One region of the Streptomyces sp. NPDC050508 genome, then DNA from elsewhere that is predicted to be linked to it. Evidence: riboswitches for the same ligand, from Rfam matches in the RefSeq annotation. Region 1 holds a riboswitch; each other region holds the start of a gene.

Region 1 (5,641 bases):
TCACGTGATCTCCGTGGCATTAACTTGTGACAAGTGATCGACTGTGGGTACGTTCACGTACCAGCGCGGCGCCCCGAACCATCCGCCGCGCGGTTCCCCCGCCGTCACGCGAAAGGCCTCCGCATGCTCTCCGGGAACGGTCGTCACCGTCGCCCCCGTCAGGCTCCGGCACTCCTTGTCGCGGCCGGCGTGACCGGCTCCGCCATCGCCATCCCGCTCCTCGGCGCCGCCGCCGCGAACGCCGCCGACGGCACCACCTGGGACAAGGTGGCCGAGTGTGAGACCGGCGGCTCCTGGAGTGAGAACAGCGGCAACGGCTACTACGGCGGACTACAGATGTCCCAGGACGAATGGGACAAGTACGGCGGCCTCGACTACGCGCCGAGCGCCGACCTGGCCAGCCGCTCCCAACAGATAGCCGTCGCCGAGAAGATCCTCGACGCCAAGGGGACCTCCGCGTGGATGACCTGCGCGTTGATCTCCGGCCTCACCGCGACCTCGGGTTCGACGGGCGTCGACACGGGAGTCGCGAGCGACTCGCCGTCGGCCGGCGCGACGGACTCCTCGGGCTCCTCCGACTCGTCCGCTTCATCTGGATTGTCCGACTCCGGCACCACGGACTCGACTTCGTCCGACTCCTCCACCGGCGACCCGTCGAGCAGTCCCTCGCCCACCGCGACGGAAAAGTCCACAGACTCCACCAAGTCCGACAAGTCCACCATTCCTTTCGCGGCCGACGACTCGGCGACCGCATCCCCGAAACTCGATGAATCGGACAACTCGGAGCAGGCGGTGGGCAAGTGGAGCCTCGTCGACACCGGCGCGCTCGATGGTGGCGTGAGTGAGCAGAGTGCCGGGAAGCATCGCGGTGCCAGTGCCGAGGAGAGCGTGTCGCCGCAGACGTACACCGTCCGCGCCGGCGACTCCCTCGCGTCCATCGCCGACTCCCTTGGCTTCGACGGCGGATGGCGTGCGCTCTACGCCGAGAACAAAAAGGTGATAGGCGCTGATCCGACCCAGATCGCCGCCGGTCAGACCTTGGACGTCGGTACGGAAGCGGACGAAAAGTAGCAAGCGAACAGCGGGAGTTCACGTCACGCTTCGAGTCGAATGTCCGGTTTGATCAAAGTGTGGGATGAGTCTCAGAAGCCCTGATCGTCTTTGAAATTCCGCCGATTCCGTGTCTACGGTCAAGGCCGCTCGTCACCACGAGCCCCGGCTGCCGCACACGCCGAGTCCTGCCAGCGGCCTCCGGGAACAGTCGTCGCGTCAAGCGCCGTAGGCAGGAGCGGGGGACCCAAGGTAAGCGCCGGGCCCGGGAGTTGAGAGACGACCGGAACCGGCTTGGGGTGAAGTCGTGCCTCGTACGAGACGTACGAGCACGGCCGGGCAACTCACACGGCCCGAACCCGACAGCTCACCTCGCAGGCGTCGGTGAGGGGATTGGGATTTTCCATGCTGTTTTCCAGCAAGGGCAAGCACCGCCGTCCGTCCAAGGCCACCCGCGTCGCCACGCTCGCCGGTGTCACCGGTGTCGCGATAGCCGCCCCGCTGATGGCCACCGGCAGCGCCTCCGCCGCCACGGCCTCGGAGTGGGACACGGTCGCCAGCTGCGAGTCCGGCGGCAACTGGTCCATCAACACCGGTAACGGCTACTACGGCGGCCTGCAGTTCTCCGCCTCGACGTGGGCCGCGTACGGCGGCACCGCCTACGCCTCCACCGCGAACCAGGCCTCCAAGTCCCAGCAGATCGCCGTAGCCGAGAAGGTTCTCGCAGCCCAGGGCAAGGGTGCCTGGCCCACCTGTGGCACCGGCCTCTCCAGCGCCACCTACTCCGGCGGCAGCTCCAGCTCGTCGAGCAGCTCCAGCTCCTCCAAGAGCACCACCGAGCGCTCCACGACCGACACCACCGCCTCCCGCTCCGCCGAGCGCCCGGCCGCCAAGAAGACCGTCACCACCCCGACCGGCAAGAAGGTCAAGAAGGGTGACGGCGAGTACAAGGTCGTCAAGGGCGACAGCCTCAGCTCCATCGCCGAGAAGCACAAGGTGAAGGGCGGCTGGCAGCAGCTGTTCAAGCTGAACAAGGACATCATCGACGACGCCGACGTCATCTTCCCGGGCCAGCAGCTTCACCTGAAGTGACAGCCTGAAGTGACATACAGGTCTCTCAGCTGAACCACAGCGCCCTCACATCCGTGGTGTCCATCATGGAGACCTCGTGAGGGTCACCCCCGTCCCCCACGGGCTCCCCGCTCCGGTGCGTGTTCCCCCGTACGCACCGGGGCGGGGCTTTTTGTGTCCCCGTGTTCTTCCACGGGACTCTTTGTTCCGTTCGGAAACAATTTACTCTCGGTTCTGTCCAACAGACGGCCGACCGGATGGCCAATCGCCCGGAGCCGGTTAGGCTCGTCTCGCAGAGCCGCTGCGGTGTTGCCGTAGCCGCGTCAGATCCCAAGAAGGAGATGCTCGTGCCGTCCATCGACGTCGTCGTAGCCCGGGAAATCCTGGACTCCCGAGGCAACCCCACGGTCGAGGTCGAGGTCGGCCTCGACGACGGCAGCACGGGTCGTGCCGCCGTTCCGTCCGGCGCCTCCACGGGTGCCTTCGAGGCCATCGAGCTGCGTGACGGTGACCCCAACCGCTACGGCGGCAAGGGTGTCGAGAAGGCCGTCCTCGCCGTCATCGAGCAGATCGGCCCGGAGCTCGTCGGCTACGACGCCACCGAGCAGCGCCTGATCGACCAGGCGATGTTCGACCTGGACGCCACCGACAACAAGGGCTCGCTCGGCGCCAACGCCATCCTCGGCGTCTCCCTTGCCGTCGCGCACGCCGCGTCCGAGGCCAGCGACCTCCCCCTCTTCCGCTACCTCGGCGGTCCGAACGCGCACTTGCTGCCCGTTCCGATGATGAACATCCTGAACGGCGGCTCGCACGCCGACTCGAACGTGGACATCCAGGAGTTCATGATCGCCCCGATCGGCGCGGAGTCCTTCTCCGAGGCGCTGCGCTGGGGCGCCGAGGTCTACCACACCCTCAAGAAGGTGCTGAAGACCAAGGGCCTGTCCACCGGCCTCGGCGACGAGGGCGGCTTCGCCCCGAACCTGGAGTCCAACCGCGCCGCCCTCGACCTCATCATCGAGGCCATCAAGCAGGCCGGTTACGTCCCCGGCGAGCAGATCGGGCTCGCGCTCGACGTCGCCGCGTCCGAGTTCTACAAGGACGGCAAGTACGAGTTCGAGGGCAAGTCCCGCTCGGCCGCCGAGATGACCGAGTACTACGAGGAGCTCGTGGCGGCCTACCCGCTCGTCTCCATCGAGGACCCGCTGTACGAGGACGACTGGGCCGGCTGGAAGGTCATCACCGACCGCATCGGCGACAAGGTCCAGATCGTCGGCGACGACCTCTTCGTCACCAACCCCGAGCGCCTCGCCCGCGGCATCGAGGAGGGCACCGCCAACGCCCTGCTCGTCAAGGTGAACCAGATCGGCTCGCTGACCGAGACCCTGGACGCCGTCGAGATGGCCCAGCGCAACGGCTTCAAGTGCATGATGTCCCACCGCTCCGGCGAGACCGAGGACACCACCATCGCCGACCTCGCCGTCGCGGTGAACTGCGGCCAGATCAAGACCGGCGCCCCGGCCCGCTCGGACCGCGTCGCCAAGTACAACCAGCTGCTCCGCATCGAGGAGATCCTCGACGACGCGGCGGAGTACGCCGGCCGCAGCGCCTTCCCGCGCTTCAAGGGCTGAGCCGTACAGGGCTAAGCCTTAGCCAGTCGTACGTACGTCCCCGCACCCGGTCCCGTACCGTGTGCGGGGACGTACGCGCGTGTGAAGGGGAGGCGGGACATGGCCGTGAAGGACCGGGACCGGTTCTCCACCGCGACCAGGCTCAAGCTGCTCGGCGAGCAGACGGCGGCCCGTGTCTACCGCTCCCAGACCAAACGGCAGGCCCGCCGCTCCCGGCTCACCGGCCGGGCGGCCCTCCTCGCCCTGGTGCTGTGCTCGCTGATCGTGGCGCTGGCGTACCCGATAAGGCAGTACGTCTCCCAGCGCGCCGAGATCTCCGATCTCCAACGGCAGCAGGAGCAGGCGCGGCAGCGCGTCGAGCAGCTGCGCGACCTCAAGGCACGCTGGCAGGACGACTCGTACGCGGAGCAGCAGATCCGGCAGCGGCTGCACTACGTGATGCCCGGGGAGACGGGTTACATCGTGATCGACCCGGACGCGGCGAAGCAGTCGCGCGCGGAACTGGGGGCGGCCGACCGCCCGTGGTACTCGAACGTCTGGGACGGCGTGGACAAGTCCGACGCCTCCGACCAGTGACACCGAACTGACAGACACTCCAGAGAGACTCTCGTACAGGCATGGAAACGCCCCCGCCGCCCACTCCGCGCACCGAGCCCACCGACGCCGATGTCGAGGCCTTCAAGCAGCAGCTCGGGCGTCCGCCGCGCGGCCTGCGCGCGATCGCCCACCGCTGCCCGTGCGGACAGCCGGACGTGGTGGAGACGGCCCCCCGTCTCCCCGACGGCACCCCCTTCCCGACGACGTACTACCTGACGTGCCCGAAGGCCGCTTCGGCGATCGGCACGCTGGAGGCGAACGGCGTCATGAAGGAGATGACGGAGCGACTGGGGACCGACCCCGAACTCGCCGCCGCGTACCGCGCCGCCCACGAGGACTACCTCGCACGCCGCGACGCCATCGAGGTCCTGGAGGGCTTCCCGAGCGCGGGCGGCATGCCGGACCGCGTGAAGTGCCTGCACGTCCTGGTGGGCCACTCCCTGGCCGCGGGCCCGGGCGTCAACCCGCTCGGCGACGAGGCGATCGCGATGCTGCCGGAGTGGTGGGCGAAGGGCGCGTGCGTACAGCCGCTCGCGGCCCCGGACCCGGCCGACGAACTGCCCGCCGAGAACGCCGACCCCGCCGCGATCCGCAGCACGTACTTCTCCTACGTCCCGCTGCTGGAGGAGGGCTTCAGCCGCGTCGCGGCGGTCGACTGCGGTACGAACTCCATCCGGCTGCTCGTCGCGGACGTGAACCCGGCCACGGGTGAACTGCGGGAGCTGGACCGGCGGATGACGATCGTGCGGCTCGGCCAGGGCGTGGACAAGACCGGCGAGCTGGCCCCCGAAGCGCTGGAGCGGACGTTCGCGGCCTGCCGTGAGTACGCGGAGGTGATCCGGGAGAAGGGCGCCGACAAGGTCCGTTTCGTGGCCACCTCGGCCTCCCGTGACGCCTCGAACCGCGACGACTTCGTCCGTGGCGTCGTGGACATCCTGGGTGTCGAGCCCGAGGTGATCACCGGCGACGAGGAGGCGGAACTCTCCTTCACCGGCGCGACCAAGGAACTGACGGGCCGAGACGACCTGGCCAAGCCCTACCTGGTAGTGGACATCGGCGGCGGCTCCACGGAGTTCGTCGTCGGCGACGACCAGGTCCGCGCCGCCCGCTCCGTGGACATCGGCTGCGTCCGCATGACCGAGCGTCACCTGGTCCGCGACGGCAAGGTCACCGACCCGCCGACCCCGGACCAGATCACCGCGATGCGCGCCGACATCGAGGCTGCCCTCGACCTCGCCGAGAAGACGGTCCCGCTGCGCGAGGCCCGCACCCTGGTCGGCCTGGCCGGCTCGGTC
Region 2 (7,586 bases), on a different contig from region 1:
CAGGAACCGACGCGCGTCGGCAGGGCCCTCACGGCGTTCCGGGCCTTCCAGGGGCCGGGCGGCACCCCACTGAACGAGCAGATGAACAGCGGGTTAGCATATGAGCGCCGCCTAGCTCGAAAGAGAAACCTGTGCCTGTCAACGAGGACTCGTTCACCAACTGGAAGACCCGCGAGGAGATCGCGGAGTCGATGATCCCGATGATCGGGAAGCTGCACCGCGAGCGGGACGTCACCGTCCTGCTGCACAGCCGCTCCCTGGTCAACAAGTCGGTGGTCAGCATCCTCAAGACCCACCGGTTCGCCCGCCAGATCGACGGCGAGGAACTCTCCGTCACCGAGACCCTGCCGTATCTGCGTGCCCTCACCGTGCTCGACCTGGGCCCCTCGCAGATCGACATCGGCATGCTCGCCGCGACCCACCGGACCGACGAACGCGGCCTCTCCGCCGAGGAGTTCACCGCCGAGGCCGTCGCCGGTGCCACCGGCGCCAACAAGATCGAGTGCCGCGAGGGCCGCGACGTCGTCCTCTACGGCTTCGGCCGCATCGGCCGCCTGGTCGCCCGCCTGCTCATCGAGAAGGCCGGCTCGGGCAACGGTCTGCGGCTGCGCGCCATCGTCGTACGCCGGGGAGGGGGGCGGGCCGTCGAGGATCTCGTCAAGCGCGCTTCCCTGCTGCGCCGCGACTCGATCCACGGCCAGTTCCAGGGCACGATCACCGTCGACGAGGCGAACGGCACGATCATCGCCAACGGCAACGAGATCAAGGTGATCTACGCGGCCGACCCGTCGGAGGTCGACTACACGGCGTACGGCATCAAGGACGCCATCCTCATCGACAACACGGGCAAGTGGCGTGACCGGGAAGGCCTTTCGCAGCATCTGCGGCCCGGCATCGACAAGGTCGTCCTGACCGCGCCCGGCAAGGGCGACGTCCCCAACATCGTGCACGGCGTCAACCACGACACGATCAAGCCGAACGAGCAGATCCTGTCCTGCGCGTCCTGCACCACCAACGCGATCGTGCCGCCGCTGAAGGCGATGGCCGACGAGTACGGTGTGCTGCGCGGCCATGTGGAGACCGTGCACTCGTTCACCAACGACCAGAACCTGCTGGACAATTACCACAAGGCCGACCGTCGTGGCCGTTCGGCGCCGCTGAACATGGTGATCACCGAGACCGGTGCCGCGTCCGCCGTCGCCAAGGCGCTGCCCGACCTCAAGGCCCCGATCACCGGCAGCTCGATCCGTGTCCCCGTGCCGGACGTCTCGATCGCGATCCTCAGCCTGCGACTGGGCCGCGAAACCACCCGCGCCGAGGTCCTGGACTACCTCCGCGACGTCTCGCTGACGTCCCCGCTCAAACGCCAGATCGACTTCACCACCGCCCCCGACGCGGTGTCGAGCGACTTCATGGGCTCACGGCACGCCTCGATCATCGACGCGGGCGCCACCAAGGTCGACGGCGACAACGCGATCCTCTACCTCTGGTACGACAACGAGTTCGGCTACTCCTGCCAGGTCATCCGGGTCGTCCAGCACGTCTCCGGGGTCGAGTACCCGACGTATCCCGCACCGGCCGTCTGACCCGGGCGCGCTGAACGTACGGCGGCCCGGCCACCCCCAAGTGAGGGTGGCCGGGCCGCCGTTGTCACAGACGGGCGCTGTGTCAGCGTGTCATGCGCTTACCTCGGTACAGCACCACGAATCCGGCGACGAGCAGCAGCGCTCCGGCCACCGCGGGCCACAGATTCGCGCCGGTCTCCGCCAACCCGCCCTGCGCCTGCGGTTGGTTCGGGCCCACGGCGGCGTAACTCTCCCCGCCCGAGGACGAAGCGGGCGGTGTCGCCGCGGCACTGCCGACCTGGCCGCCGGAGCCGTTGTCCGAACTCCCCTGCGTCTCGGTCGACTTGGACCCCTCGGTCTTCGTGTCGGCCTTGGGGATCGAGACGGCGGTCGTCAAGTCACCGGGGTCGGTGGTCTGGGTGTCGGTGGGCTCGGGGGCGTTTGTCTCGGTGTCCGGGGCGCTCGTCGCGGGATCCGCGGTGGGCTGGTCACCGTTGCCGCCGTTGCCGCCACTTCCCTCGTTGCCGCCGGGCTCGTCGGACGCGGTCGCGGTGGGCGACGCCGTAGCAGTGTCGGTGGCCGTCGGGGACTCCTGCGGCTCACCCGAACCTCCGCCCGAACCGGAGCCGCCACTCGAACCCGAGCCACCACCCGTGCCGGAGCCGCCACCCGAACCGGACCCGGAACCCGAGCCCCCGGGGTCGTTGTTCGTGCCGGCGCCGCACTTCTCGCCGTTGTTGATGCAGTTGACCATGTCCTTCATCAGGCCCTCGTCGAAGACGTTGATGAAGTCGCCGTGGTCGGTGACGGGCTTGTGCTGCTGCTCGGGGAAGGAGTCCACCGCGAACAGCGGGGTCGTCTTGCCGCCGTCCTGGAGGCTCGGCGCCTCCACGTCGTAGACGATCCGCTGCACCAGCTGCGGAATGGCCTCGAAGCCCGCAGGGCAGGAGCCGTCGGCGGCCTCGAAGGCCACGTGGGTGCGGTGGTTGGCGCTGTCGATGTTGCGGCCGTCCCAGCAGCTCTGGAACTTGAAGGTGCGCACCACATCACTGCCCGCCGGGCACAGCGGGTACTTGTCCTTGAGCTGCCGGTCCTCGAAACCGGTGCAACTCCAGGAGGCGTTGGCATTGGCCGGGCCGTTCACGAAGGCCTTCGCGTCGCCGGTGATGATGCGCAGGAGGCGCGGCATCGCGACGACCTTGCTCTTCGCGTTGCCCACGAACGTCAGCGTGGCCGCCTTGGCCGTGACGATCTGACCGGAGTTGCCCTCGGTGCCACCGCCGGGCTTGTCCGCGTCCCGCTCCTGCTTGCCGTTCTGCAGGCGCAACACGGGCCAGTAGTAAGTGGACTTGTCGCCCGGGTTCTCGCAGCTCGTGTCGGCCTTCGCCAGATCGTCGTCGCTGGCGAAGGCGTTGTTGGACTGGTTGCCGATGTAGTCGTGGAAGTGGTGGGCGCCGTTGGTGACACCGGGGGCGACGATCACGTTGTCGGAGTTGAACAGGCCGTTCTCGTTCACGCCACACGCGGTGACGAACGTGCCGCGGGAGGCGTCGGCCTGCTCCTGCGGAGTGTTCACGTTGGGCTGTACGGAGGTGATGTCCGCGTAGTCCGAGGCGACGGGCCCGTTGGTGGACTGCTGCTGGCCCTGGCCGGTCGGGGCGGCGCTACCGCTCTGGTCGCCGCCGCTGGAGCTGCCGTTCTGGTCGCCGTTCGTGGGAGCGATCAGGGTGCAGCCGGCGAGCGCGTCGAGTCCCTCCGGACGGTCCCCGACGCGTGCGATGGCGTCGTCGATCCGTCCGATGGTCGCGGCCCGCTTCTCCTTCAACGGATTCATGATCGCGTTGTCGGCGAAGGAGGCGTCCTGGCGTATGGACTCCGTCGAGTCCTTCAGTTTCTGGTAGGCCTCGGTTATCTGCTGGTCCAGAAGCGCGAGTTGGGCGTCGACCTCGGTCTTCGCCTCGTCGGGGACCGTCGTCAACTGGGTGCCGATGTCCGGGCAGTCGATCGTCGCGCCACTCGATGCTGCATCGGGAGACCCCTGTTGGGACGAGTCACCGCCCCAACCGCCTTCGGACGCCGACGCGTAGACGTTCGCCGCCACCAGTCCTCCGCCGCCCAGCATCAGGGCGACTGCTGCCATCGTCGCGCGTCGTGCGCCCGTGGGGCGTCTGCGCGTGTTGCGTGCCAAGGAAGTTGCTCCTACACGTATCGGTCGGCCCGGATCGTCCCGGCATGGAAATCCCCCGTCCCAATACGGAGCCGGATGCCGATGTGTTCAACCGTCCCAAAAATTCATAGCGACCTCATATGGATCACCCGACCCGGCGGGCTCATGAGCCCGTGACACGTTTGGGAGAGGTAAAGGTCACAAAAACGTATCGGACATATCGCGCTTCAACCTTCACACGAGGCACACACGTTGGCTAAGTTGACGCTCAGACCGTACGACCTACTCCGGCGAGCAGCGCCGGGCCGCACGGTTTGCGCCGAGTCCGGCGTGTCGCTCGCGACAGCCGGAGCCGAGGACCCAACCGACTTGGGGTGAATCGGCCCAACTGCCCCTCCGGGCAAGGGTCGTAGGGCAATCCTTCCGTGATCGACCGCCCGAACCCGACAGCTAACTCGGTAGGCGCGATACGGAAGGAGCACGTCTGCCATGCCGGCAGAACGAAGTACGCGCACCGGAGGCAGTGGCCCCACCGTGGACGACCGACCCAGCCGTGACGAAGTCCAGCGGCGGATCAACTCCCTTTACGACAGGGCCGAGACGGCCACCGGAAACTACAACGCCACACGCAAGATGTCCGGGGCTCCGCGCCAGCGTGTCGAGCCCCGTCCCAGCGCGTCGCGTCCTTCCGACCCCGCTCAAGACGCCGTCACTCGGCAGTTGTTCGACCGTGCTCGCGCTCAACTGGGTCCGACCGTACCGGCGATCCTGCCGCCCCGCAGGACTCCCGCCCGCTCGGCGGAAGCCCCGCCCGAGCGATCCGAACGACGCCCCGAGCCCGAAGGCGGCGGCCGAGCACTCGAAGCACAGCCCGGCCGCGCCGTGGCCGAGCTGACCGCGGGGACTGCCGTACCGGAGCCAGTCGCCCCGCAATTCGCCGCTCCTGTCGCGGAGTTGACGGCCGGCCCCGTCGCCGCACTACCGCCTGCCGCGCCGCAAGCACCCCAGATGCAGCAGATGGCTCAGATGCCGCAGGCCACCGTCCTCGACCTGTCGCCCGTGCCCGCCATCGAGGTGCCTCGCACGCCCGCCATGGAGCCGCAGCAATTCGCCGTGGCGGCCGCCCCGGCGCCTGTGTTCGACCCGCTCACCGCGGACCTGGAGCTGCTCCCGTACATCGCCGCTCCGCGCACCGAACCCGCCCCGGCGAACACCCCCTGGTCGAGCCCGGAAACCTCCTGGCCCGCCCCGGAGCCGACGTGGTCCACCGGCCAGATACCGATGGTGACCGAGCAACCGACTTGGTCCACCGGGCAGATGCCCATGGTTACCGAACAGCCCGCCTGGTCCACCGGCCAAATGCCCGTGGTCACCGAGCAGCCGAGTTGGTCCACCGGGCAGATGCCCATGGTTACCGAACAGCCTGCCTGGTCCACCGGCCAAATGCCCGTGGTCACCGAGCAACCGAGTTGGTCCACCGGGCAGATGCCCATGGTTACCGAACAGCCTGCCTGGTCGACCGGGCAGATTCCGATGGTGCCCGAGCAGCCCACCTGGTACACGACACCGGAACCGGACTGGCGCCCGCCGCAACAGGAGTGGCAGCCGACCGCCCCCGCCGCCGAAGTCTCCTTCGCCGCGGCCCCGCCCGCCGCCCCCGAGTTCACACTGCCCACAGCTCCGACGATGGCCCCGGAGATCAACCTCCCCCCGGCCCCGACAATGAGCCCGGCACCCGTCGCGGTGCAGGACCCCACCACGCACAGCAAGACCGGCACCGCGCTCGCCTTCGCTCGCGCGCAGATCGGCAGGCCCTGCCTGTGGGGCGCCGCAGGACCGGACGCGTACGACTGCTCCAGCCTCACCCAGGCCGCCTGGAAGGCCGCGGGCGTCCTGCTCCCGCGCACCGCCCAGGAACAGTCGGGCGCCGGCGCGCTCGTCCCCCTCGCGGACATCCGCCCCGGGGACCTGATCTTCTTCTACGACAGCATCGACCACGTCGGCCTCTACACCGGCAACGGCCTGATGATCCACGCGCCGAGCCCGGGAACACCCATCCGCGAGGAGTCGATCTTCTACGCCGGTTCCGCCGCCATCCGGGGCGCCGTACGGCCCGCCTGATCCGCTCGGGGCCGGGCATCTCCGGCCCCGGTCGCCCACACCCCGACACTCTCGGCGGCCCGTGTCGTTGGTCCACAGGAGTGGTGGAACCCCGGACACGGTCGTAGCGTCGAACGAGAAGAGAGACGACGACCGTGCCTCGGCAGGCGGGTCCACCGCTGTGCGGGTGTGGAGCGACGAGTACGAACAGGCGGCCGGGAGCGGACATGTACAAACACACCATGGTGGGAGTCGTCACGGTCTGTGCCGCCGCCCTGCTCGCACCGGCCGTGGGCACCTCGTCCGCGGCCCCGGCGACAGTGCGCGCGGTACCGGCCGCCCACCGGCAACTCGAAGACCCCGTGCTCGTCGACTGCCTCTGGCATCCCGAGGTGCGTCCGACCGACTTCATGCTCGCCTGCGGCGACGGCAACAGCCGTCTGACATCGCTGCATTGGTCGTACTGGAACGACAACTCCGCGACGGCCACGGGCTTCAACGTGGTGAACGACTGCAAGCCCTACTGTGCGGCAGGCAAGTTCCACTCGTACCCGGTCGTCGTCCGGCTCGACGACCCGCAGCAGTGGAAGCGGCATCCGGGAGTGCGGCAGTACGGTCGGATCAGCCTGACGTACACCGCCGGGAGGCCGGACCAGTTCGCGCACGTCGTGACCTATCCCCTGTGGAACTGACTCAGAGGGACAGCTCCACCACCAGCGGCCGGTGGTCCGAGATCGCCGTGCTCGGCGTATGCGCTGCCCCTATGGCGTCCGCACCCAGCCCTCTCGCCAGGATGTGGTCGAACTGGACGCGCGGGCGGTGCGAGGGGAAGGTCGCCTGCCGGGCGGGACCCCGCCAGCCGCGCCGCGCGGTCGCGTTGAGGGCGACCCGGGGCAGCGCGCCGATCAGGTTGAAGTCGCCCAGCAGCAGCTGGGGTTGGGGAAGGCCGGCGATCCAGCGGCGGACGGTGAGCAGTTGGCCGACGTTCCAGCCCGGTACGAACGAGAGGTGGACGGCCACCGCGGTGAACGGGCCGTGCGGTCCTTCCAGCACGGCGGCCAGCGCGGCCCGGGGCTGGTCGCGGGCCAGCGTCGGAGCGGCCCGCCCGGCGACCCGCAGCGGCACGGCCAAGGGCCCCGCGGGGAGCCGTAGGGCCCGCCACTCGTGGACCGGGAGTCTGGACAGCAACGCGACGCCCTGCGAAGGGACTTCGGGCTCCTGAGCCTGGGGGCCGTGGACGCGCATCTCGGGCTCGGCCGGGTCGAGGACCCAGCACCGGCCCGGCACGAAACGGCTGTGCAGCGCCGTCGCGTAACGCCAGTCGCGTGCGCCCAGCGCGTCGGCGGCGACCGCGGCCTGATCGACGCCACCGGACCGTTCCTGGAAGCGGTCGACCTCTTGGAGGGCCATCACATCGGCGTCCAGGCCCGCGACGGCTTCGGCGAGCGGTGCCGAGGGATCGTCGGGGTGTGCGGGCGCCGGGCGGCCGTCCGGCCGGACCAACTGCCCGTGCAGCACGTTGAACGTCGCGCACCTCACCCGTAAGTCACCCATGATCACCTCCGGTCAGCCCATGCCGGTCGGCAGGGCCATGGGTTCGCGTATCGGCCGGGCCGTCGTCATCCTGTCGTCCCCCTGCGTGTCGGCGGGCAGGGGTAGCGATCTTCGCATGGGCCGAGGTTTCCGGGGTGCGGCTCAGGAACACCACCCCGGAAACTCTACTTGCGTAACTCAAGCAAACCGCTATAGTTGAG
Region 3 (7,586 bases), on a different contig from region 1:
CTCCCCTGGTGCGCGTCCTGCACCAGGAAGGCGACCTCGGCCTCGTCCGCCGGTGCGGAGGCGGCACGCCCGTCGGCACTAATGCGGTCATAGCGTACGGTGGCGATGAACTCGCCGCCGACGGTGGCCGCGAGTCCCACCCGGTCCACAAAGTCGTGGTGCGTGAAGCGGTGGACATCCTTGGCGGACAGGCGAGGATACGGCGCGAAGAAGCGGTAGTACTTCGACTCGTCGGAGACCTGCTCGTAGAAGCTGACCAGGCGATCGGCGTCGTCGACGGTGATGGGCCTGACGCGCGCGGTACCCCCGTCGCGCAGCACCACGTCGGCTTCCCAGTGGGCGGGGTACTCGTGCCGGTCCGACGAGGTCTGCATGGGCCCCAGCGTACGGCTCGCGTCCGACAACGGCGCGAGGCAGTCTGTGGGAGAAAGCAGCAAGGAGAAGTCGGGCCGAGGCCGCGGTCCGACTCCTCGCTCCGGACGGTCCACAGGACTGGTCCGGGCTCGCTTCACGTGTGGGAAACTGGTCTAGACAACCCTGAGACTCTGAAGGGCAGCATCACATGGCTGAGCGCCGCGTCAACGTCGGCTGGGCGGAGGGCCTTCACGCCCGCCCCGCCTCCATCTTCGTCCGGGCCACCACGGCCGCGGGTATCCCCGTGACGATCGCCAAGGCCGACGGCAACCCCGTCAACGCGGCCTCCATGCTCGCGGTCCTGGGCCTGGGCGCCCAGGGCGGCGAGGAGATCGTCCTCGCCTCCGAGGCCGAGGGCGCCGACGCGGCCCTCGACCGGCTGGCGAAGCTGGTCGCCGAAGGTCTTGAGGAACTCCCCGAGACCGTCTGAGGCACGCCCCCTTTGCGCCTAAACCGGCGCCGCTCTCGCGGAGGTGGTTGCGCGCCATCGGGGTTCCTCAATTGATGGTTGCGGCGCTTTCGCCGCAAAAACGATGTACCGCAACCTCGAAGGGCTCGTCCGAATTACCGGGCGAGCCCTTCGCAATTCCACTTACGGGCAGCAGAAATAATCCCCCGCGAATTATCTCCTCTTTGTATACGGTGCCCGTGTTAATGCCGCAGGCCGGACATGTTTACGGGAGGTTGCGAAGTCCTCACACGGTCCGTGCCGTTCGCGCCGTTCGCCCCGCCGGGAAAGCGCAGCCGGTGCGCGGTGCCCGCCCGCTCGGTGTGCAGGGCGGTGATCGCCCGCGCCCGCTCGCTGTCGCCGCGCGCCACCGCGTCCACGATGGCCCCGTGCTCGGCCCAGGACTCCACGGGGTTGGCCGGTGCGTCCACCGCGTACATCCAGGCGATCTTGTGCCGCAGCTGGGTCAGCATCGAGGTCAGCGCGGGGCTCCCGGAGGCCTGTGCCAGCGTCTCGTGGAACCAGCTGCCCAGGGAGCGCAGATCCTCGCTGTTGCCCCGCCTGGCGCGCTCCTGGCCCAGCCTGACGAGGCCGCGCAGCACCTTGAGGTGGGCCTCAGTGCGCCGCTGAGCGGCCCGTGAGGCGCCGAGCGGCTCCAGCAGCATCCGCATCTCCAGCAGGTCGGCGGCCTCCTGCTCGGTCGGTTCCGCGACGCACGCGCCCGCGTGCCTCCGGGTCACCACGAACCCCTCGGCCTCCAGCGTGCGCAGGGCCTCCCGGACGGGGACGCGCGAGACCCCGTACCGGCGCGCGAGGAGTTCCTCCGTGAGCCGGCTGCCGCGCTCGTAGACACCGGCGACGATGTCGTCCCGGATCGCCGTGCATACCGAGTGCGCCGGAATACGCATGTCCGACCTCCGCCTTAATCCCCGTGAAACGTCGACGATTGACGTGTGTTCCGTGACTCTATTGCAATGAGCGGGAATTTCCGATGGCGGGCCGGAATCCATGGATATTTTTTGGACAGGAGGGCTCCGGAAACGCCGAAAGCCCCGGCCGGCGGGCCAGGGCTTCGGGAAGTGCGGCGCCGAGTCGTCAGACGTTCACACCGTGCTTGCGGAGGTAGGCGACGGGGTCGACGTCGGAGCCGTACTCGGCGGTCGTGCGGGCCTCGAAGTGGAGGTGCGGTCCGGTGACGTTGCCGGTCGCCCCGGAGAGGCCGATCTGCTGGCCCGGGGTGACGCTCTGGCCGACGGAGACGCCGATGGACGACAGGTGGCCGTACATGGTGTACATGCCGTCGGCCATCTTGATCACGACCTGGTTGCCGTACGAGCCTCCCCAGCCGGCCTCGACGACGGTGCCGGAGCCCACCGCGTGCACGGAGGTGCCGGTCGAGGCGTGGAAGTCGATGCCCGTGTGGGCACCGGAGGACCACAGGGAACCGCCGGTCTTGTAGCCGGTGGAGACGTACGAGCCGTAGACCGGGGCGACGAAGGCGTTGAGCTTCTCGCGCTCGGCGGCGCGGGCGGCGCGTACCTCGGCCTCGCGCTCCGCCTTGGCCAGTGCGGCGGCCTTGGCGCGGGCCTCCTCCTTGGCGGCCTGCTCGGCCGCGGCCTGCTGCTGGGCGGCGGCCTGGGCGTCGATCTTCTCGGCGACGGAGTCGCCCATGGCGATGACGGGGGTGAGGCCGGTCTGTTCGGCGGCGGATTCCGTGGCGAACGCGGGGGCGCTCGCGAGGGTGCCGACGACGCCGGTGGTGGTGAGGGCCGCGACACTCGCGACACGAACGGTAGTGCGGTGGGTCCGGCTCGGGCGACGGTGCTTCCCGGTGGCGCGGGTGAACGCCATGTAGTGGCTGGTCCTTTCCTTCCTTCTCGCCTACCGGGTTAGCTGACGGGTTCGGAGCAGGAAGGTCTCCTACGGACCCCCTCGCTACGCGCGCGGGCGTCCGATTCACCCCAGGGACTCTTGTGGGTCCCCGGCTCCCCTGGCTCGCGCCGTACGGGGACTCGGCGATGACTGTCCGGTGCCACGAGTGCGGCGCGGTGCCTGACGGACAGCCGGACCGACGCTAAGGGGGGTCACTTTCAATCCCCAAACGGATCACGGTTTTTGTTGGGTATGCCACAGGGCAGACGGGCAACCTCTCCCCCAATTCGGACAATAGGGAGCCCTGGTGACGCTTCAGTCACCAGGGCTCCCCACGCGCGCGTGCAGCTACTCCGTCTACTCCGCCGGAACGACGGTCACTTCACCGATGCCGAGAGCCTCCACAGGCTCCTTGATCTGCTCCGCGTCGCCGACGAGGATCGTCACCAGACGGTCCACCGGGAAGGCGTTCACGACCGCCGCGGTGGCCTCCACGGTGCCGGTCGCGGCGAGTTGCTGGTACAGCGTCGCCTGGTAGTCGTCGGGCAGGTGCTGCTCGACCTGGTCGGCCAGCGTGCTCGCGACGGCCGCGGCGGTCTCGTACTTGAGCGGCGCCACCCCGACGAGGTTCTGTACGGCGATGTCCCGCTCGGTGTCGGTGAGTCCGCCCTCGGCGAGCTTGCGGAGCACCGTCCACAGGTCGTCCAGCGCGGGACCGGTGTTCGGGGTGTCCACGGAGCCGCTGATGGCGAGCATCGACGCGCCCGTGCCGTCGGGTGCCGAGCGCAGCACCTGGCCGAACGCCCGCACACCGTAGGTGTAGCCCTTCTCCTCGCGCAGGACGCGGTCCAGGCGGGAGGTGAGGGTGCCACCGAGGCAGTACGTGCCGAGCACCTGGGCGGGCCACACTCGGTCGTGCCGGTCGGCACCGACGCGGCCGATGAGCAGCTGCGTCTGGACGGCGCCGGGACGGTGCACGATCACGACCCGCCCGGTGTCGTCGGCGGTCACCGGCGGCACGGGACGCGGCTGCGCGGTGGAGCCCGTCCACGAACCCAGGGTGTCGGCCAGAAGCGCGTCCAGGTCGATGCCGGTGAGGTCGCCGACGACCACGACGGTGGCCGTCGCCGGCCGAACGTGCCGTTCGTAGAAGGCGCGTACGGCACCGGAGTCGATCTTCTGGACGGTCTCCTCGGTGCCCTGGCGCGGACGCGACATGCGCGAGGTCGCCGGGAACAGCTCCTTGGAGAGCTCCTTGGCCGCGCGGCGGGACGGGTTGGCCGTCTCGTGCGGGATCTCGTCGAGGCGGTTGCGCACCAGCCGCTCGACCTCGCTGTCCGCGAAGGCGGGCGCCCTGAGGGCGTCCGACAGCAGGCCGAGGCCCTTGGCCAGGCGCGAGGCCGGGACCTCCAGGCTCAGGCGCAGTCCGGGGTGGTCGGCGTGCGCGTCGAGGGTGGCGCCGGAGCGCTCCAGCTCGGCGGCGAACTCCTCGGCGGAGTGCTTGTCGGTGCCCTCGGAGAAGGCCCGCGCGGTGATCGTGGCGACACCGTCCAGGCCGGCCGGTTCGGCCTCCAGGGGCGCGTCCAGGAGCACCTCGACGGCGACGACCTGCTGGCCGGGGCGGTGGCAGCGCAGCACGGTCAGGCCGTTGCCGAGCGTCCCGCGCTCCGGGGCCGGGAAGGCCCACGGCCTGGCCTCGCCGGCCTGGGGCTGTGGGTGGAATTCCATCGTGGCGAGCTCGGTCACTTGGCCGCCTCCTCGTTCTCGTCGCCGGCCTCTGCTTCGTCATCCTCGGCCGCGATGGGCTCGTACACGAGCACCGCGCGGTTGTCGGGGCGCAGGCGGGCCTTGGCGACCTGCTGCACCTCCTCCGCCGTCACGTCCAGGACGCGCTGTACGGCGGTCAGGGCGAGCTGCGGGTCGCCGAACAGGACGGCGTACCGGCACAGTTCGTCGGCGCGGCCCGCGACCGTGCCGAGCCGGTCCAGCCACTCGCGCTCCAACTGGGCCTGGGCGCGCTCCATTTCCTCGGCCGTGGGGCCCTCCTCGGCGAACCGGGCGAGCTCCTCGTCGATGGCGGCCTCGATGACCGGCACCTCGACGTCACCTGACGTCTTGACGTCCAGCCAGCCCAAGGAGGGCGCCCCGGCCAGCCGCAGCAGACCGAAGCCGGCCGCAACAGCCGTACGGTCGCGCCGTACAAGGCGGTTGTAGAGGAGCGAGGACTCGCCGCCGCCGAGGATGGTGAGGGCGAGGTCGGCCGCGTCGGACGCGCGCGTGCCGTCCTCCGGGAGCCGGTAGGCACACATCAGGGCGCGGGCCGGGACCTCCTCGACGACGACCTCACGCAGCTCCCCGCCCATCGAGTCGGGCAGCGAACCGTCACGGGGCGCGGGCTTGCCGTCGTGCGACGCGATGGACCCGAAGTACTTCTCGATCCAGGCGAGTGTCTGCTCGGGGTCGATGTCGCCGACCACGGACAGGACCGCGTTGTTGGGCGCGTAGTAGGTGCGGAAGAACGCACGCGCGTCCTCCAGGGTGGCCGCGTCCAGGTCCGCCATCGAGCCGATGGGCGTGTGGTGGTAGGGGTGGCCCTCCGGGTAGGCGAGGGCGGTCAGCTTCTCGAACGCGGTGCCGTAGGGCACGTTGTCGTAGCGCTGGCGGCGCTCGTTCTTGACGACGTCCCGCTGGTTCTCCATGGACTCTTCGTCCAGGGCGGCCAGAAGCGAGCCCATGCGGTCGGCCTCCAGCCAGAGGGCGAGCTCCAACTGGTGGGTGGGCATGGTCTCGAAGTAGTTGGTGCGCTCGAAGCTGGTGGTGCCGTTGAGCGAACCGCCCGCGCCCTGCACCAGTTCGAAGTGTCCGTTGCCCTTCACCTGTCCGGAGCCCTGGAACATCAGGTGCTCGAAGAGGTGAGCCAGGCCGGTACGCCCCTTGACCTCGTGGCGGGAACCGACGTCGTACCAGAGGCACACCGCCGCGACCGGGGTCAGGTGGTCCTCGGAGAGGACCACGCGCAGACCGTTGGCCAGGCGGTGTTCGGTCGCTGTCAGACCGCCGGATCCTGCCTCGGCGGTGGCCGTGTGACCCATGGGCATGTACGTCCCTTCGATCGCGGATTCTCTGGCTGGAACCGCAGAAATCCTGCTCGTCCCGCCACTGTATGCAAGCGTGCGCACCGTCGGCGAAGTTCCCGGCGGACGTACGCCCAGAGCGAGATCGCGTAGCCTGCGGCAGTCGCAACACGTGGACTCACGCGGCAGCCGTCGGCGACGGAGCCGAGCGGCCGACGCCGGGTCCTGGTCCGCGTTGTCAGTGCCGCGGTCCACAATGGTTCACGTCAGACCCCGTTCACGCTTCAGCAAGAGTGAGCCGAAGGGGAGCGACCCCCAGGCGAGCGACCAGAAAAGAGGAGCCGGCAGCGATGGCCCGCCGCAGCACGAAGACCCCGCCGCCCGACGACTCGTTCGAGGAGCGGATCCTCGACATCGACGTCGTCGACGAGATGCAGGGCTCCTACCTTGAGTACGCGTACTCGGTCATCTACTCCCGAGCCCTGCCGGACGCCCGGGACGGCCTGAAGCCGGTCCACCGACGCATCGTCTACCAGATGGACGAGATGGGCCTGCGCCCCGACCGCGGATACGTCAAGTGTGCGCGAGTCGTGGGTGAAGTAATGGGAAAGCTGCACCCGCACGGGGATGCGTCGATCTACGACGCCCTGGTGCGCATGGCCCAGCCCTTCTCCATGCGCGTGCCGCTGGCCGACGGCCACGGCAACTTCGGCTCGCTGGGCAACGACGACCCGCCGGCCGCCATGCGGTACACCGAGTGCCGGCCGTCCGAGGCTGCCAACCTGATGACCGAGTCGATCGACGAGGACACGGTCGACTTCACCCCGAACTACGACGGCCAGGAGCGGGAGCCGGTGGCCCTGCCCGCCGCCTTCCCGAACCTCCTGGTGAACGGCTCGTCGGGCATCGCCGTCGGCATGGCCACCAACATGCCGCCGCACAACCTGGGCGAAGTCATCGCCGCCGCCCGCCACTTGATCCGCTATCCGAACGCGGACCTGGACACCCTGATGCGGCACGTCCCCGGCCCCGACCTGCCCACGGGCGGCCGGATCGTCGGCCTCACCGGCATCCGGGACGCGTACGAGACCGGCCGCGGCACCTTCAAGATCCGCGCCACGGTCGCCGTGGACAACGTGACGGCGCGCCGCAAGGGCATCGTCGTCACCGAACTGCCCTTCTCCGTGGGCCCGGAGAAGGTGATCGCCAAGATCAAGGACCTGGTCGGCGCGAAGAAGCTGCAGGGCATCGCCGACGTCAAGGACCTCACCGACCGCGCGCACGGCCTGCGCCTGGTCATCGAGATCAAGAACGGCTTCGTGCCCGAAGCGGTCCTGGAGCAGCTCTACAAGCTGACGCCGATGGAGGAGTCCTTCGGCATCAACAACGTGGCGCTGGTCGACGGCCAGCCCCTCACGCTCGGCCTCAAGGAACTCCTGGAGGTCTATCTCGACCACCGCTTCGACGTCGTACGGCGACGCAGTGAGTTCCGCCGCACCAAGCGGCGCGACCGCCTCCACCTGGTGGAGGGCCTGCTCACCGCGCTCATCGACATCGATGAGGTCATCCGGATCATCCGCTCCAGCGACAACTCGGCGCAGGCGAAGCAGAGCCTGATGGAGCGCTTCTCCCTGTCGGACATCCAGACGCAGTACATCCTGGACACGCCGCTGCGCCGGCTCACCCGGTTCGACCGGATCGAGCTGGAGTCGGAGATGGAGCGACTCACCGCGGAGATCGCGGAACTGACCCGCATCCTGGAGTCGGACACCGAGCTG

The links. Region 1 has a riboswitch for cyclic di-AMP ahead of AB0I69_RS35520 (transglycosylase family protein). Riboswitches for the same ligand answer to the same signal wherever they lie in the genome.
Region 2: another riboswitch for cyclic di-AMP. It lies ahead of AB0I69_RS23060 (NlpC/P60 family protein); the one in region 1 lies ahead of AB0I69_RS35520 (transglycosylase family protein).
Region 3: another riboswitch for cyclic di-AMP. It lies ahead of AB0I69_RS46780 (M23 family metallopeptidase); the one in region 1 lies ahead of AB0I69_RS35520 (transglycosylase family protein).

Annotation. Positions count from the first base shown of each region.
Region 1 is NZ_JBFAJJ010000015.1:141,294-146,934, reverse strand. It holds gene AB0I69_RS35525 (transglycosylase family protein) at 124-1,071, shown strand; cyclic di-AMP (ydaO/yuaA leader) riboswitch at 1,265-1,446, shown strand; gene AB0I69_RS35520 (transglycosylase family protein) at 1,456-2,142, shown strand; gene eno (phosphopyruvate hydratase) at 2,463-3,749, shown strand; gene AB0I69_RS35510 (septum formation initiator family protein) at 3,849-4,325, shown strand; partial or broken gene AB0I69_RS35505 (DUF501 domain-containing protein) at 4,367-4,816, shown strand; gene AB0I69_RS35500 (Ppx/GppA phosphatase family protein) at 4,967-5,641, shown strand, end outside.
Region 2 is NZ_JBFAJJ010000008.1:66-7,651, forward strand. It holds gene AB0I69_RS23050 (glyceraldehyde-3-phosphate dehydrogenase) at 132-1,586, shown strand; gene AB0I69_RS23055 (DUF1996 domain-containing protein) at 1,669-3,705, opposite strand; cyclic di-AMP (ydaO/yuaA leader) riboswitch at 4,040-4,213, shown strand; gene AB0I69_RS23060 (NlpC/P60 family protein) at 4,222-5,853, shown strand; gene AB0I69_RS23065 (hypothetical protein) at 6,060-6,524, shown strand; gene AB0I69_RS23070 (endonuclease/exonuclease/phosphatase family protein) at 6,526-7,386, opposite strand.
Region 3 is NZ_JBFAJJ010000033.1:38,696-46,281, reverse strand. It holds gene AB0I69_RS46795 (GNAT family N-acetyltransferase) at 1-374, opposite strand, end outside; gene AB0I69_RS46790 (HPr family phosphocarrier protein) at 563-844, shown strand; gene AB0I69_RS46785 (GntR family transcriptional regulator) at 1,066-1,770, opposite strand; gene AB0I69_RS46780 (M23 family metallopeptidase) at 1,958-2,713, opposite strand; cyclic di-AMP (ydaO/yuaA leader) riboswitch at 2,727-2,890, opposite strand; gene AB0I69_RS46775 (pitrilysin family protein) at 3,092-4,480, opposite strand; gene AB0I69_RS46770 (pitrilysin family protein) at 4,477-5,832, opposite strand; gene AB0I69_RS46765 (DNA topoisomerase IV subunit A) at 6,159-7,586, shown strand, end outside.